Regions from separate parts of the Paenibacillus sp. FSL M7-0896 genome, predicted to be linked through region 1. Evidence: predicted binding sites of a transcription regulator. Region 1 holds the regulator's gene; each other region holds the start of a gene.

Region 1 (5,115 bases):
CTGCCTCGTTGACCTCAAACATTACTTCTCTCGCATCATCCACTGGTTCACCATCCTGTGTCACCACAGCCTTGAAGCTAACTGCCGTCCCTGCGGTTACTTCCTCCGGGGTCCAGCTCAGCTCCACCTTAATCGGTGACATGGAGGAATTGGCCGCAGCATGCATCTGCATCTCATCTTCCTTATTCCCCGAGCATCCGGCTAGCGTCATCCCCATCACAATGCATATAAGTCCCCTGCGTATCCTTGGCTTCATCATCTGAAGTCCTCCCGGTTCATAGGTAGATTCTTCTTCATCCACGAACATATCCATTCTATATTACAATGAAAGTCAGATCGCTACTCTTCTTATTATACACATTTTATTCAATTTGCCTTAAAGAAGCTGCATGATTCACTCGTGAACATGAGAATAGTCATATCTTTATAAAAAAAGCCAATATCCGAAAATAGGATACTGGCCTCATAGAATTCAATTATAAGGAGTCTACCAGCGGCAGAAGCTCCGAGAGATGGCTGATCTGGTAATCCGGTGTAATCTCCGGGTCGGAGGCTTTGCTATTTCGGTTGATCCAGACCGTAGTCAGTCCGGCAGACAAGCCCCCAAGAATATCTGTCGTAAGCTTATCGCCCACCATTATACCTTGTTCCGGAGTAATATCCAGCAGTCCGAGCGCATGCTCGAAGATTCCCTTGTCCGGCTTGCCTTTGCCGAAGCTTCCCGAAATCACAATGTGGTCAAAATACGGGGTAAGCTCCGGCACACCATCCAGCTTCTCCTGCTGAAGAGCCGGGCAGCCGTTCGTCAGCAGCAGCAGCTTCACCTTACCGCGCAGCTCGTCCAGCACCTGAAGCGTCTCCTCATAGATATAAGGACGGCTGCGGCGCTCTGCGGCGAACTTGTCAGCCAGCTGTGCAGCCAGCGCTTCATCCTCTACCCCGAGTGAGGCCAGGCCACGGCGCCAGGATTCCTTACGGTAGACAGGGGCAAGCTGTTCCAGTTGACGGAACTCAGGCTGCTCACCGGCAGTGAAGTTCGCCCACAGCGCTTCATACGGGTTAATACCGATCAGCTTCGTGAACGGATACGTCTCATAGGATTCGTAAAGTGTACGGGCTTCCCTGCGTACAGCAGCTTCCAGCTCCCCGGGATCAACGGAATCTCCAGCAGCCTCACAAGCATAGCGGAAGGCTTCTTCCACACTGCGGTCATCCCACAGCAGAGTATCGTCAAGGTCAAATAGAACGGCGGTAATCGGCATTTGTTCTCCCACTCCCTATATGCTGGTCTGTCTTGCTATTCGTGCACGACCTCAATGTTGTTGTTCTTGGCGAACTGCTCCAGGCGTTCCCCCATCGCAGCAGTGTCATAACGGTTAATCAGCTTGGAGAAAATCCACTGCTTGCGCTTACCCTTATACTTAATGGTAACTACACTGCGCGATAAAGTGATCTTCTCAATATCCGCCGCAGCCAGGAAGCGTTCGCGGTTGTATTTAATAGTAGAGATACGCGCACGCTCAACCTTAAGAAACGGACGGCGGAAGAACAGCAGCGCAGCGAGCAGGAAGTACAGCACTACACCCAGCCAGTTGGCCAGAATCCCGCTTCCTTTGGCTTCGTCAATTGAGCCGACCACCCAGAACATGATACCGAGCAGCATCAGTACAACGGGGAATACGATATTTCGGCCTTTGAAAATATCGATGCTTTTCGCGGCAGTCTTAGTGCTGGAAGTGTAAATGGAGTCCTTCCCCTGCTTCTTTCTTTGCTGGTTAATTTGCTTCGTGTTGCGTTGAACCATTCTTTCCCAAGAACGGGCCATGTAAGTTCCCCCTAGTCATCCTGTATTATCTATGAAAAGGCAACAGGCTAATGCTTAAGTCCGTTATTGCCTTCTTCATGCTCCGGATTGTCCACAATTTCGATGGTATCAAGCTGGGCCCGAAAGTTAGTGCGGATATTCCCCAGGTAAATCTCGCGGAGCTTGGCACGTTCAGCCAGTTCCTCTTCATTCAGGCCGCCGTTCTTAGCTTTGCGTGCCAATTCATTGATGCGTGCGACCAATTCGTCAATATTCAATACGTTTCCCTCCCTCTAAATTCATTTTAACTTTGCCATGAGAAAAAGAGCTTGTCAAGGTCTACCCCCTGAAAGCTCTCCGAGTCGATCATTAGCCTGCTGCATTCCTTCAGTATAAAGGTAAAGTCAGAATATCTCCGGCCTTAATGACGCTGTTCTCCAAATGATTACTCTTCATTATTCCTTCTATATATACGGCTGTCTTCATGTCCCCAGGCTTGTTGCTTAACGCAATACTCCATAAGGTATCCCCGCGTTCGACTACGATCCGCTTATCCGGCTTCATCGACGAGACCGAACCGGCAAAAACATTCCCCACCACAGTGAATCCCGAAATAACAAGCATCAGCACCAGGACCAGCTTCATCAGGCTGACCTGACGGAATAGTGATGAGAGCGCAGCGAGACTATGAAGAATACCGTCCTTGATCTTGGTTACATAACTATGAGCAGTTGGATTACTGGGAGCGGACACCTTGATATCCTCATTATTGTAGATGCTGTTGTATGTACTATACTTTAACATGATTATCATCCTCCAAACACATGTTCTTGCTTTCGAAAATAATATAACACGAACATGTGTTTCGATCAATAGTTTTTTCGGAACATTTGTTCTCTTTATTTCCGTTCTCTTATTTTCCTCATTTTAGAACTTATGTTTGTACGAACGGAAGTTCTATGTTATAATTTTCCCAAACATAGTATATGGGGTTGATACCGATGTCAAAGATTTCTAGTCGTCAGCTGGCGATCCTGGAATTTATACGTAATGAAGTCCGCAGCAAGGGTTATCCTCCGTCCGTCCGCGAGATTGGCGAGGCTGTCGGCCTGGCCTCCAGCTCAACCGTGCATGGTCACTTGGACCGGCTTGAGAAGAAGGGCCTGATCCGGCGTGACCCAACGAAACCGCGTGCCATTGAATTACTCGGCCAGGAAGATTCAGAGAATGTGCATCAATTCGTCCAGACCGTTACCCGCATCCCGGTAGTGGGTAAGGTTACAGCTGGTGTTCCTATTACAGCAACAGAGAATATTGAGGATTACTTCCCGTTGCCTGCTCATTATGTAGGTGATAACAAGGTATTTATGCTATCTGTCCTTGGTGACAGTATGGTGGATGCCGGAATTATGAACGGGGATTATGTCATCGTGCGCCAGCAGCAGACTGCCGACAACGGCGATATTGTTGTAGCGATGACCGAAGAAGATGAAGCAACTGTCAAGACCTTCTACAAGGAACGGGATCATATCAGGCTGCAGCCGGAGAATCCGGCGTACGAGCCTCTCCGCCTCAACCGCGTTACAATTTTGGGCCGGGTCATCGGATTATTCCGCGATATCCACTAATCTACTCCCCGCTTAAGAACAGGCTGCTCCGCACCATGCGAAGCAGCCTGTTTTATGTTCATTTTACTTCGTGTGGTGGCCAAAAAGCTGTATACAAACATTTGTTCGCATTCAGCTTTTTGGCCATTTTTTCTGCGAACCGCTGCATAGCTCCGCACATATCCTGTTACAAAGGAGTGCTGATCTGTATGCCCAATTACCGAATTATCGTCGATCTGTCACAGCGCATGCTGTATCTGCTGGATAATGACGTTGTCACCAGAGGCTTCCCTGTCGGCATCGGCAAAATGTTAACCGTCTCGCCTGTAGGCGAATACACCATCATTAACAAACAGCCCAATCCGGGCGGTCCGTTCGGTGCCTTCTGGATGGGACTGTCCAAGCCGCATTACGGCATCCACGGAACCAATGACCCATCCTCCATCGGCCACATGGTCTCACACGGCTGTATTCGAATGTATAACGCAGATGTTCTGGCTCTAGCCGCCCTCGTTCCCATAGGTACCCGTGTCACCATCCGGGAATAGGAACGTCGCAAAAACCCTTGAGACGCCAGATTGCGTCCCAAGGGTTCCTGTGACTCATATAAATTAGAGCGGATACAGACTACAGCACACTTCTCAACAGACGGATAGCCACCGTATTCAAACGGATGGCCTCGCGGATCGATTCTCTGGCTGCCAGCAGTTCTCTTCTGGCCCGCGAACCTCTAGGCACCCTGCGCAGATTCTCATTGATCTCTTCCAGTCTCTCCAGCAGGATTGCCCGCTGTGTCAGCAGGACATTAATGGCTCTGCGAATCCGGTTACGTTCTCTTTGGCTCATCTTTACACCTCTTTTACACTTGGATAGTATAAGAGATGCCAAGAATGGCTCCAAAGATTGTGTGATTCGGCAGTAATGTTAGTTAGAGCTGCAGGTAGTGGGCAGCGAATCTGCTTACTTCTTGTTCAATCGTACCCGGAATTCAAATTCATCGCGTCTATAAGTCATTCCGGCCAGCACAATGTACTCCGGTGTCCATTTCTGTACAGGTCCGGCATAATCAGCAATCACATGCGGTTTGCCATCAACCAGCTGAACGACGTAGACCTGTACCTGTGCCAGTGCGGCAGCGAATAGATCAGCATCACTGGACAGTACTTTATAAGCCGTATTCAACTTCGTTCCTCCTTGTTCCACAACCATATTAAAGATTCCGTCTCGAATCTATTCAATTATACCGGGTCATGGAACAATATGTAAACCATATTTACAGCTTAATAAACAGGATTTTGAACAATCCGATATACTTCTTCGTGGCCCCGCCATCCCGGGTAAAAAAATTGGTATTCTTAAGGTCCGGTACACTGAATACAGAAAACAAAATGTAGTTATCCCTCACGGTCAAAGACTCAATTACAGGCTGGGCCACCTGCTTGGTAATTCCGTCGCCTATTTCCTGACCGAGCGTATTTTCCAGATTCTTTACAGAATATTCACTGAATGCTTCCTTTCCCGGATTCGTAACCGCCATCACAATCAGAACAAGGATAAGAACCAGTAACGACTTACCGCCCGATCTCCTGCGGACTCTGCGTACAGGGCTTGGCGTATCATAACGCGAATTCATTCTTTTTCCCCTCTACTACAGAATATATAGTATCTCTAGCAACATGACCCCCAGCGGATTCAACATCATCC
Region 2 (5,115 bases), 1.4 Mb from region 1:
TACGCAATTCCTTTTTTTAATATTGTTGCAGACGCAGCAAACAGCCCGCTCAGCCGAGACTGACACGGGCCTTTTGCTCGTCTTACCGAATCGGATCTGGTCAGATCCGTTCTGCTGTGCGCTGCTCGGACTAGTGGCGGTCACGCTCACCAGTTCTGCTGCGCATGCCGGCCAGACCCAGGAGGCCTAGGAGACCAAGCCAGCCCCAGTTGGAGCGGTTGTCGTTGTTGGTGCCTGTGGTGGTCGTGCTCTGTGCCCGGTAGCGGCCCGTTGTGTTATTGTTGGACAGCGGGGAGACGGAGCTGTTGTCGCCGGTACGGATTTTGTCCTTCATGATGGATTCGGTCTTGTGCATCGAATCTCTGGTCTCATTCATCATGGTGTTGCCCCGGCTATCCATCATACGGTCATCCAGATTGCCCATATTCCCCATGTTGCCCATCCGGCCGTCAGTCGTTGTGCTGTGCATGCCCGGAGCGGTGGTGCTCATAACGCCCGGAGTCGTAGTTGTCATACCGCCCGGCGCTGCTGCGGAGATGTCACCTGCTCCGAGCAGACTCATGGACAGGACCGTACCGCAGGCAAGACTTGTGATCAGCTTGTTCAAAATGTTGTGCCCCCTTCATGGATGTGGTTAATCGCTGATAATTTCCCCATCCGGGACAGCATCTATGCAGAGAAGTTATTCCTTCACAATGTTCACGGTCTTGCTGGACGCATTATACGTGACCTTGGCTCCAAGTGCTTCCGCAATCGCTCGTACAGGCGCATAGGTTACTGCCTCGTCCATGACGCCGGTCGTCAGCTTCTTTCCATTGAGCGTAATATTTACCGGGATATCCTTGTTCACCTCTGGCTCACCTCCGGTTATACGGCTTAGTGCGGCTGCACTCTGCTGGGCAGTGGGCCGTCGGCCTGCCTTCAGGTCCTGGATGCTAAGGCCGAAGCTCATCTGCAGATGAGCGTAATCCTTGAAGGAGGTCCAGTCCCCGCCCCATTCGAATCCCAGCTTCTTCCCCTCCTGCACCACCTCTTGCCAGTCTGCCACCTTGTCGCCATCCCCGTCACGTTTCATATCCCAGGACACATTCCTGCCATCCGGCAGGAGCAGCGCAAAGTCTATTGCCAGTCCGTAATTATGGTAGCTGTCGCCTCCCCGGGCATTGGTTACAATGTCGCCCTTCTTGGTTCGCCCTTGAGCATATAGCTCATTCTGCTGCGCTATCGTGCGCATGCCCTGCGTAATGAGAATCGGTACCCCCCGGTTATAGCTCCGTCTAATCAGCTCGTTCGCCCCGGCCAGTACGGCCGGATGCAGCTTCGCCAGCCTTGCGGCGGACTTCTGCTTGACCTGCTCCAAAGTAAGCATCTACTCACCCCCTGGTATAGTAAATGCCCGCTTAGGCCGGATTGCTTGCACCAATGACCGTTTTTTTCACAAAATAAGCTGTGCAGCGTCCTATCTCCCCGGATGAACTGTGCGCCTACAGGCCAGAATAAGAAGACAGACCGTAAGTCAGGTCATTCAAACGAAAAGGGGGATGAACATGGAGATACACAGCGACAGCTACAGAATAGCCCCGCTTAGCTATCAGGAGGATGTGGTGGAGGTAATCCGCCAGGCGGAATCGGAGATTGCCCGGATGACCGGGAACCCGGAAGTCACGCTGATTGCCTATGAGAAGACGGATGGACACCGCAGCAAGTAAATGAAGCGTGCCCGTGCTGATCCCAGGCAGATAGCTTACCTTTTAGACAATATAAGCCTCCACAATGTCATCTACAAGCAGCCACTTCCATTCCTCCGCCCACTGCAGCTTGAATTCCCGCGAGTGGGTGTGAATGGAGGTCACGAACCCGCTCAGCTTCACCTGCTCCTGAGGATCATACAGCACCAGCGTTACCCGCACATGACTCCGCAGCGATAAGGCCAGCGTATGCTCAATCTCTTCCAGCTTCTGCTCATCCAGAACCGGCCTCAGGCTATGCCAGGTCTCCCGTTCGTCCCTCCTGATCCCGCCCTTATGCTCCGTCAACATGATTCGGCTGCTCTCCCGCAGACCGCCCGCTTCAAGCTTCTTGCCCATTGCTATTCCCCCACTCTGATGTTTATAACCCGGACTACATCATCTTTCCGCTCATGAACCGAACGTATGTTTGTATTATATCCGCGATCCAGCTTGTTAGGCAAGCAGAAATTAATGGGTTGAACTAGCACCACACCTGCATTGAAACAGCCATACTGTGGTTCTAGTAATTTCGCTAATCTGATGCCATCATTAGGGGAAAGGGGTAGAAAGGACGGAGATGATATTTATGATTAGAGCAGCAAATGTGGAGGATCGAGAGGGTATTTCCAGACTATTGACGCAGTTAGGTTATCCGGATACCGAGCTTTATATGAAAGAGAATATAGAAAGACTTCTTGCTGACCCCAATGAGGAGTTAATGGTCTATGAAGCGGAAGGAGGTGTTATCGCCTGTCTTTCCCTGCATTATATCCCGCAACTGGGCCTGAGAGGAGATATCGCCTCCATTAGTTATCTGGTTGTGGACTCCTCAGCTAGAAGTAAGGGAATTGGACAGGAATTAGTGGAATCCGCTTCAGCTTCCGCCACCCGAAGAGGATGTGCCAGTATCCAGGTTCATTGCCATGCCAGAAGAATAGCGGCTCATACATTTTATGAAAGACAAGGTTTCAGGGAGGCCCCAAAGTACTTCTCAAAAAGATTGGACCAATAATTCAATCGGCAGCAAAAAGACGCCTACAGTAATGCTGTACAGCGTCTTCATCTGAATCCTTTGGCGTATAAGAAGTCTTGTCTCTGCTTATTTCACTGACGAAGTCCCTGCGCTTCCAGCACCCGGTTCCTGCTTGGCATCTGTGCCTGCATCTGATACGGTTCCCGGTACGGCTTGCTCCGGTTCAATCAGTCCGGCGGCTTCTCTGGCTTCATTCAGCTTGGAGATGCCGTAGAGCATCGCTATGTCCGCCTGCTCATTCATCGTGTTGAATTCCTCAGCGGTCACATCAGGCGATACTGCGCCCTTGGAAGCCTTCTCCTTGATCTGATAGGCACTCTGGAAAGCGATCACCGAATCTCTAAGCAGCTTCTCGATCGTATCCGGCAGGCCACCCGCAATCTTGATATCGTTCACATGATCTGCAAGCTGAGATGCGGTATCCTGGAAGCTGTCCACAGCCTTCTCGAATTCTTTGTCTGTCGCTTGTCCGGTGGAATAAGAGGTTAGCGTGGTGTTGAAGTTCTCTAGCGAGGATTTGCCCATTTCGTCGAATTTCGACATTTCATTGTAAAAGTTCTGTACCGTCTCCTGTACCTCTTCCGGGGACGCCGGTTCAGCACTGTTATTGCCGCAGGCACTGAGTATCATGACGGCCACTAGCAGTCCTGCAAGTAAAGCTTGTCTCATAGTTAATATCCCTCCACTTAACAGAATAATATCGATTTTTGTTAAGTGCAAATGAAATTAATGTAAAATTCGGCGCAATGAAACATATGTCAGCAGTTAAGCGTATTCATAGGGAGAAACGGCGGGCCATAACCCGTTGATGACTGGCAATTCCTGTTATACTATAATGAATTCATCTGTTCAAGGAGAGGAAGATTATCATGGCTTATTGCACAGCATGTGGTGCGGAATACAAGGAAGGTGCCAAATTCTGCGGGGAATGCGGGGCAGGTACAGAAGAGGCCGGTTCTCCGGCAGCAGCACGCCGTCCGGCGGCTGGCCATAGCTCCGGTCCCGAAAAAGAATTATGGCAGGGCAAGCCTGCCGGCATCTCCGACCGTCTCAAGGGGCTGATCGGACTGAATACCACCAAGTATACGATTACGTCCCAGCGGATTATGGTGAAGAGCGGACTGATCGGCAAGGATGTCGAAGAAATCGAGCTGTTGCGGGTCAATGATTTCTCTGTCACTCAGTCGGTTATGCAGCGTATGCTGGGCATCGGGACGCTGATCATTTTGTCGGATGATGCTTCATCTCCACAGCTCCCCTTCTATAGAATCCGTAAGGTTCAAGCTGTCAAGGATATCCTGCGCCAAGCCGTCCGTGACGAGAAAATCGCCAACAACATCAGCTACCGCGAGCATATCTGACGCTTCGTTACACTTGGTTATGGAAGGTAGAGGGCTCCTGCCGGAATTACGCCTTTGGCCTGGCTGGGGCTCTCCCACATCAGTACCGCCCGCGCATCCCCCTGGTTCTCATAGTACTCCACCTTCAGCTCATGCAGCTTCCCTGCAATCAGACTCACTGTGCCTTGCCGCTCCTGCCCGCTCTGCTTAATCCAGCTGTCAATAATCAGCTTCCCGTCGATCCATATCCGGATTCCGTCATCTGAATACGAGTAGATCGTATAGGTCTCACTGTAGGCAGCGCTTATTCGACCGCTCCAGCGTACGGAGAACAGATCTGCGTGAACGGCCGGATCAGGCGCCGCCTGCCTCCAGACGAAGTTAATATTGGCATCTGTCCGGGTGAGGGCAGGCGTGCCGATAAGTGTAATATTGTTATAATACTGCCCATAGAGGCCCGGCTTGGGGAGTACCCCTCCTGAAGAAGCATACGCCGCAGCCTTGGCCGAATAATCATCTCTGGAGAACACGGCACTATTCTTCATAAAAGCTTGAATTACTGCATCCTTATTGCGCTCGTACAGCATCTTGCCCCAGGTCATCTGGTAGCTCCATTTGTTCTGCGTGCCTGCCAGCACAGCTGGCGGAGGAAGCTCCCCGTTCTCGCCGATGGCGATCAGCTTGCCGCGCCCCAGGTCCCACAGCGTATCATGATGGCTTACCTTGTAATCCCCCTCGAAAATATCTGCTGCCAGCACATCCACTCTGCCGCTGCCCGGATAATACTTCGCCGGCTCCTCACTATTCTTGTTCTTGGCATTCGGACTCCATACCCACAGCAGATTGTGCAGCTTATGATAGACGGTGTACCGCTGGAACATGATCTCCCAGAGGGTGACGAAGGAGGATTTCTGCCCCCACCAGAACCAGCCGCCGTTCATCTCGTGGTAGGGTCTCCAGAGTACGGGAACACCGGCGTCATTGAGCTTTTTCAGGAAAACAGCTACCTTAT
Region 3 (5,115 bases), 150 kb from region 1:
CTTCCCCCCCAGAATCCTGCTCATCCCGCAGAATCCCGATCACCTGGCGCACCATTTCTCCTGAGAATCCCCGGCGCATCAGGAACGCCCCTGTCTTCCGGCGTTTGTCGTTCACATCTCCCCGGATCGTATTCCATTTCTTCCGTCCGGTCTGCAGCGCGCTCTCCAGCTCCTGCTCGGGTGTGATCTCATCCAGCGCTTCCGCAATCAGCGACTTATCAATCCCTTTCTCCCGCAGCTCCTGCCGGATCCACATCTTGCCCTTACGCTGATTCACAATCCTCTGCTCCGCCCACTGCTTGGCGTACAAGGGATCATCAAGCAGACGTTCCTCCTGCAGGCGGAGCAGAACTTCGGCAATAACAGTCTCCCCTATTTCCTTCTCCCTTAAACGGCGGGCCATCTCCTGTGCGGTTCTGGGCTTGCGCTCCAGATACCTAAGCCCCTCCACATACGCCCGCTGGCGCTCGTCTGCGGCAACGATATCCTCCAGATCCGCTTTTACAAAAGCACTCCCGGTAATCATCCGGTATTTAATCATGACATCTTCATGAACAGTCATGTTGTAGTCTCCGAAATGGATTAGATAACGATAATTAGACTTCTTAAGCCGCTCTACCTTTGTAATTACCAGCTCTTGATCTGCCGGGAAATCCGCCAGCACCTGCTGCTCATCCTGTTCCTCGAATTCCTCATCCAATTGTATAACCATCCTGCCATTCACCTACTTAAGCTGAAATATTTACGAAAAGGCACCCTGTTATATCTTCACAGGGCGCCTATCCATCTTGACTTCATTATTCAATTAGAAGTAGAGGAGTACTTAATTACTCAATCTCAAGCAGCAGCTTCTCTTCTTCCTCTTGCTCCGCAGCCACAGCCGCTTCAGATGGTGGCTCTACCAGAGTCGTGAGATTACTTGCCTCACGGATCTTGTTCTCGATCAGCAGAGCAATATCCTGATGTTCCTTCAGGAACTGCTTGGAATTCTCCCGCCCTTGACCCAGACGTTCGCCTTCATAGGAATACCAGGCACCGCTCTTGTTGACAATATCCATCTCCGTACCGATATCCACAAGGCTTCCCTCTCTGGAGATTCCTTCACCGTACATGATATCTACATCCGCTTGCTTGAACGGAGGCGCTACCTTATTCTTCACAACCTTGATCTTCGTGCGGTTACCCACGACATCGTTACCCATCTTGATACTCTCTACCCGGCGCACATCCAGACGGACAGAGGAGTAGAACTTCAGAGCACGCCCACCCGGAGTGGTCTCAGGGTTACCGAACATTACGCCGATCTTCTCACGAAGCTGGTTGATGAAGATCGCAATAGTGTTGGATTTGTTAATGGCACCAGACAGCTTCCGCAAGGCCTGGGACATCAGACGGGCCTGCAAGCCTACGTGGGAATCACCCATGTCGCCTTCAATTTCTGCCTTCGGCACAAGTGCTGCTACAGAGTCAACTACAATGATGTCTACTGCTCCGCTGCGTACAAGCGCTTCAGCAATTTCCAGGGCCTGTTCACCCGTATCAGGCTGGGACAGCAGCAGTTCATCAATGTTAACGCCAAGCGCCTTGGCATACTTGGGATCAAGCGCATGCTCAGCATCGATGAAGGCAGCTTGTCCGCCCTGCTTCTGTACTTCAGCGATCGCATGAAGTGCAACCGTCGTCTTACCGGAAGATTCCGGTCCATATACTTCAATAATACGTCCTTTGGGAAGTCCGCCAATACCTAGTGCAATATCAAGTGCCAAAGATCCGCTAGGTACAACTTCCACTTTCATGTGAGTGGATTCTCCCAGTTTCATTACCGAACCTTTACCGAATTGTTTTTCTATTTGACGAAGCGCCATATCAAGCGCTGCACGACGATCTGACAATCAGACCACTTCCTTCACTGTTTATAGTATTATCATAACGTGTTTTGAAGGGCTTGCCAAGTCTTTTTTAGAACATACATTCGTTTTTTTTGCTCCCGGGGATAACAATCCCTTTTATTGTAAGATGCAGGCCTCCTTCCGGATGCAAAACTCAGCAGGTGCTTCTCTTCCGCTTCTTACGTTAATAGGAACAGTCATAGGATAATTTGTTATACCTAATATAAAACAAAAAACCGCAGCATGATCGCTCAAGCCACGGTTCTTCCGTATACATGAATTATATACCGGCCCGTACAGTTATTGCAAGGCCGAGCCTTCCAGCGGAGTAGCAACCTTGCGTTCTTCCAGGCGGCGCCACAACCGGTACAGCAGCGCCTTGACGGTGCGCAGCCGGATGTTCTCACGGGTGCCCTTCAGATTCAGCTCATATACCTCTGTCTTGCAGCCCCGCTCAGCCAGTCCTACGAACACAAGACCCACCGGCTTGCGCTCGGAATATCCCGGTCCGGCTACACCGGTAACCGATAAGCCGAAGTCCGTGTCACCGATCATACGCACCTGCTCAGCCAGTACCTCCGCAACCTCGCGGCTCACCGCTCCCGGGGCATCCGGACCTTCAAGCATGGCGGAAGGCACATTCAGCAGTTTCTTCTTAATATCATTGGAATAACACACGATCCCTCCGGCAAACATGGAGGCGCTGCCCGGAATATTCGTAATGCTCTCCATCAGCAGACCGCCTGTACAGCTCTCGGCAGCACTCAGAGTGAGTCCCGCATCCGCCATCCAGTCCACAATCAGCTGCTCCAGCGGCACATCGATGTTGGCATACAGATTCTCCGGCAGAATGTCCGCAATCGTCTTCTCCAGAGCATCGAGCTTGACCATAGCTTCCCGCTCGGACGGCGCCTTGGTGGAGATGCGCACGGTCACTTCGCCTTCCTTGGCATACGGGGCAATCGTTGGATCGCTCTGGCTGCGGATCAGCTCAATCAGCTTGTCCTCCAGCAGCGACTCGCCAATCCCGGCGAACTTCAGCATCTTCGAGTAGAGCGGCATTTCACCAGTAAGTGCATGCTGCTGAAGCCATGGCTTGGCCTTATCCGTGAACATCGGCTTCATCTCCCGGGGCGGGCCGGGCAGCACGATATAATATTTGTCTTCTTCTGCAAAAGCAATCCCTACCGCAAGGCCGGTATCATTAGGCAGAGGAGTCGTCCCTTCAATGACAAGCGCCTGCTTGCGGTTATTCTCAGTCATTACAATCTTGCGGTCATCGAAGAAGCGCTGCACATGATCCATGGCCAGCTGGTCGATGTGCAGGGTCCGGCCAAGCGCCGCAGCCAGCGCATCCTTGGTCAGATCATCCTCGGTCGGACCAATGCCGCCCGTGAACAATATAACATCCGCCCGGCTCTGAGCAATCCGGATCGCTTCCAGAAGGCGGTTTTTGTTATCTCCCACAACGGTCTGAAAATAAACGTCAATGCCTAATGCAGCCAGCTCGACTGAAAGAAACTGGGCATTGCTGTTCACGATTTGTCCAAGTAAAAGTTCTGTTCCAACGGCAATAATCTCTGCTTTCATAGCTGACGTTCTCCTCCTGATTGTAGGTATCCTGCAAGGTTAAGCCTGTTCCAGCCTCTCAGGCTTTGTTCAAATCCAGCAGATCCTTATTCTTCACGAAATAATCAATGCCAGAGTAAATGGTAATGATGGCTGCCGCCCAGATGGCAATGTCATCCACAGGGATGCTGACGAACTGGAACGGGAAATTGTTAAGCAGCAGCAGGGAAATAGCAACAATCTGAATCACTGTTTTTACCTTTCCCCATTTGCTTGCAGCCACTACCTTCCCTTCCAGCAGTGCCACCTGGCGCAGGCCGGTCACGGCAAACTCGCGGCTGATGATGACAATGGCAATCCAGGAATCGCATCTTCCCAGCTCGACCAGCGAGATCAGCACGGCCGAGACCAGCAGCTTATCCGCAAGCGGATCGAGCAGCTTGCCCAGATTGGTGACCATGTTATATTTTCTGGCTATGTAACCGTCAATTCCATCGGTACTGGCTGCCAGCAGAAAAATAACTGCCGCGACCAAGTGATTAATTGAAAGCTGAAAGGAGCCCCAATGTATCGGTTCCGGATAGAAGCTGAAGTCCACCAGCAGAAAAAACATCATGATTGGGATAAGGCAAATACGTGCTAATGTGATGCGGTTGGGTAAATTCACTGAAGGTTCCTCCCCTAGTCCATACGAATCCGGTATTCCAGCATTTTCTTCAAAACTGCTTAGCTAGTATATTATAGCCATAAATAAGTGTCAAAAAAACATGAAGCACCCCGCAAGTAAGGTAAGTATACACTGCGGGGCACATGATCTTACTTTAAATTGTTAAACTGTAAATCAAGCGGCAAATCAGCCTTGCGTAAAAGCTGGATAATCTGCTGGAGATCGTCGCGGCTTTTGCCGGTCACACGGATCTGATCACCCTGGATCGTGCTCTTAACCTTCAGCTTGGAATCGCGGATCAGAATATTGATCTTCTTCGCGTTCTCCTGGTCTATCCCTTGGCGCAGTCCCAGCCGCTGGCGCACCGTGCCGAGCGAAGCCGGCTCCACTTTGCCGAAATCCATATTCTTTAGCGTGATTCCCCGCTTCACCATCTTGGTCTGGAGGATATCAATAACTGCATTCAGCTTGTATTCATCCTCTGAGGCGATGACAAGCGCATCCTTTTCCAGCTTCAGGCTGCTCTTGCTGTTCTTGAAATCAAACCGGTTATCGATTTCCTTCTCGGTCTGATGAACCGCATTGGTCAGCTCCTGCATATCCATCTTGGATACGATATCAAATGAACTTTCTGAACTCATGGTTCCACATCCTTTACTTACAATTAGTCTGTTCCTATTATATGAGATAGGGGCTCTTAAGTCTAATACTGGAAAAGAGTGCACCTAAAAACACGCCTCCCGGAACCTGTCCGGGAGACGCTCACCTCTAAATATTATCTGCTGCGTGCAGGAGCCCGGAACATATCCAGAATCCCCAGCAGAACATGTGCCAGTCCAAAGCCCAGAATACCATATCCCCAGGCGCCCGGTGTCAAATAATACCCCAGGAGACTGACAATAATGCCAAGCCCTGTTACAATCCAGCTGACGGTCATGAGAGAATACACCTCACTTTGGCGAGAGAACTGTTAAACACTTCTAGGTTCTC

The links. Region 1 encodes LexA, which represses DNA repair genes until DNA is damaged. Its sites were predicted from a motif close to CGAACATATGTTCG; they were not measured.
Region 2: MKY12_RS22760 (YolD-like family protein) is a predicted target of LexA. The motif match lies at 2,147-2,160, and genes of this name have one in related genera.
Region 3: recA (recombinase RecA) is a predicted target of LexA. The motif match lies at 1,962-1,975, and genes of this name have one in related genera.

What each region holds. Positions count from the first base shown of each region.
Region 1 covers NZ_CP150250.1:3,896,243-3,901,357, forward strand. The annotation lists gene MKY12_RS16635 (FixH family protein) at 1-313, opposite strand, end outside; gene MKY12_RS16640 (HAD-IA family hydrolase) at 477-1,262, opposite strand; gene MKY12_RS16645 (hypothetical protein) at 1,298-1,825, opposite strand; gene MKY12_RS16650 (DUF896 domain-containing protein) at 1,873-2,082, opposite strand; gene MKY12_RS16655 (LysM peptidoglycan-binding domain-containing protein) at 2,192-2,608, opposite strand; gene lexA (transcriptional repressor LexA) at 2,806-3,432, shown strand; gene MKY12_RS16665 (L,D-transpeptidase) at 3,621-3,959, shown strand; gene MKY12_RS16670 (hypothetical protein) at 4,039-4,257, opposite strand; gene MKY12_RS16675 (hypothetical protein) at 4,372-4,593, opposite strand; gene MKY12_RS16680 (hypothetical protein) at 4,685-5,044, opposite strand; gene MKY12_RS16685 (hypothetical protein) at 5,060-5,115, opposite strand, start outside.
Region 2 covers NZ_CP150250.1:5,293,790-5,298,904, forward strand. The annotation lists gene MKY12_RS22745 (WGxxGxxG family protein) at 131-607, opposite strand; gene MKY12_RS22750 (M15 family metallopeptidase) at 683-1,369, opposite strand; gene MKY12_RS22755 (hypothetical protein) at 1,548-1,709, shown strand; gene MKY12_RS22760 (YolD-like family protein) at 1,752-2,087, opposite strand; gene MKY12_RS22765 (GNAT family N-acetyltransferase) at 2,317-2,742, shown strand; gene MKY12_RS22770 (hypothetical protein) at 2,830-3,432, opposite strand; gene MKY12_RS22775 (PH domain-containing protein) at 3,633-4,124, shown strand; gene MKY12_RS22780 (glycosyl hydrolase) at 4,142-5,115, opposite strand, start outside.
Region 3 covers NZ_CP150250.1:4,042,637-4,047,751, forward strand. The annotation lists gene MKY12_RS17300 (RecX family transcriptional regulator) at 1-712, opposite strand, end outside; gene recA (recombinase RecA) at 828-1,892, opposite strand; gene MKY12_RS17310 (competence/damage-inducible protein A) at 2,190-3,479, opposite strand; gene pgsA (CDP-diacylglycerol--glycerol-3-phosphate 3-phosphatidyltransferase) at 3,538-4,125, opposite strand; gene MKY12_RS17320 (YajQ family cyclic di-GMP-binding protein) at 4,275-4,766, opposite strand; gene MKY12_RS17325 (hypothetical protein) at 4,901-5,062, opposite strand.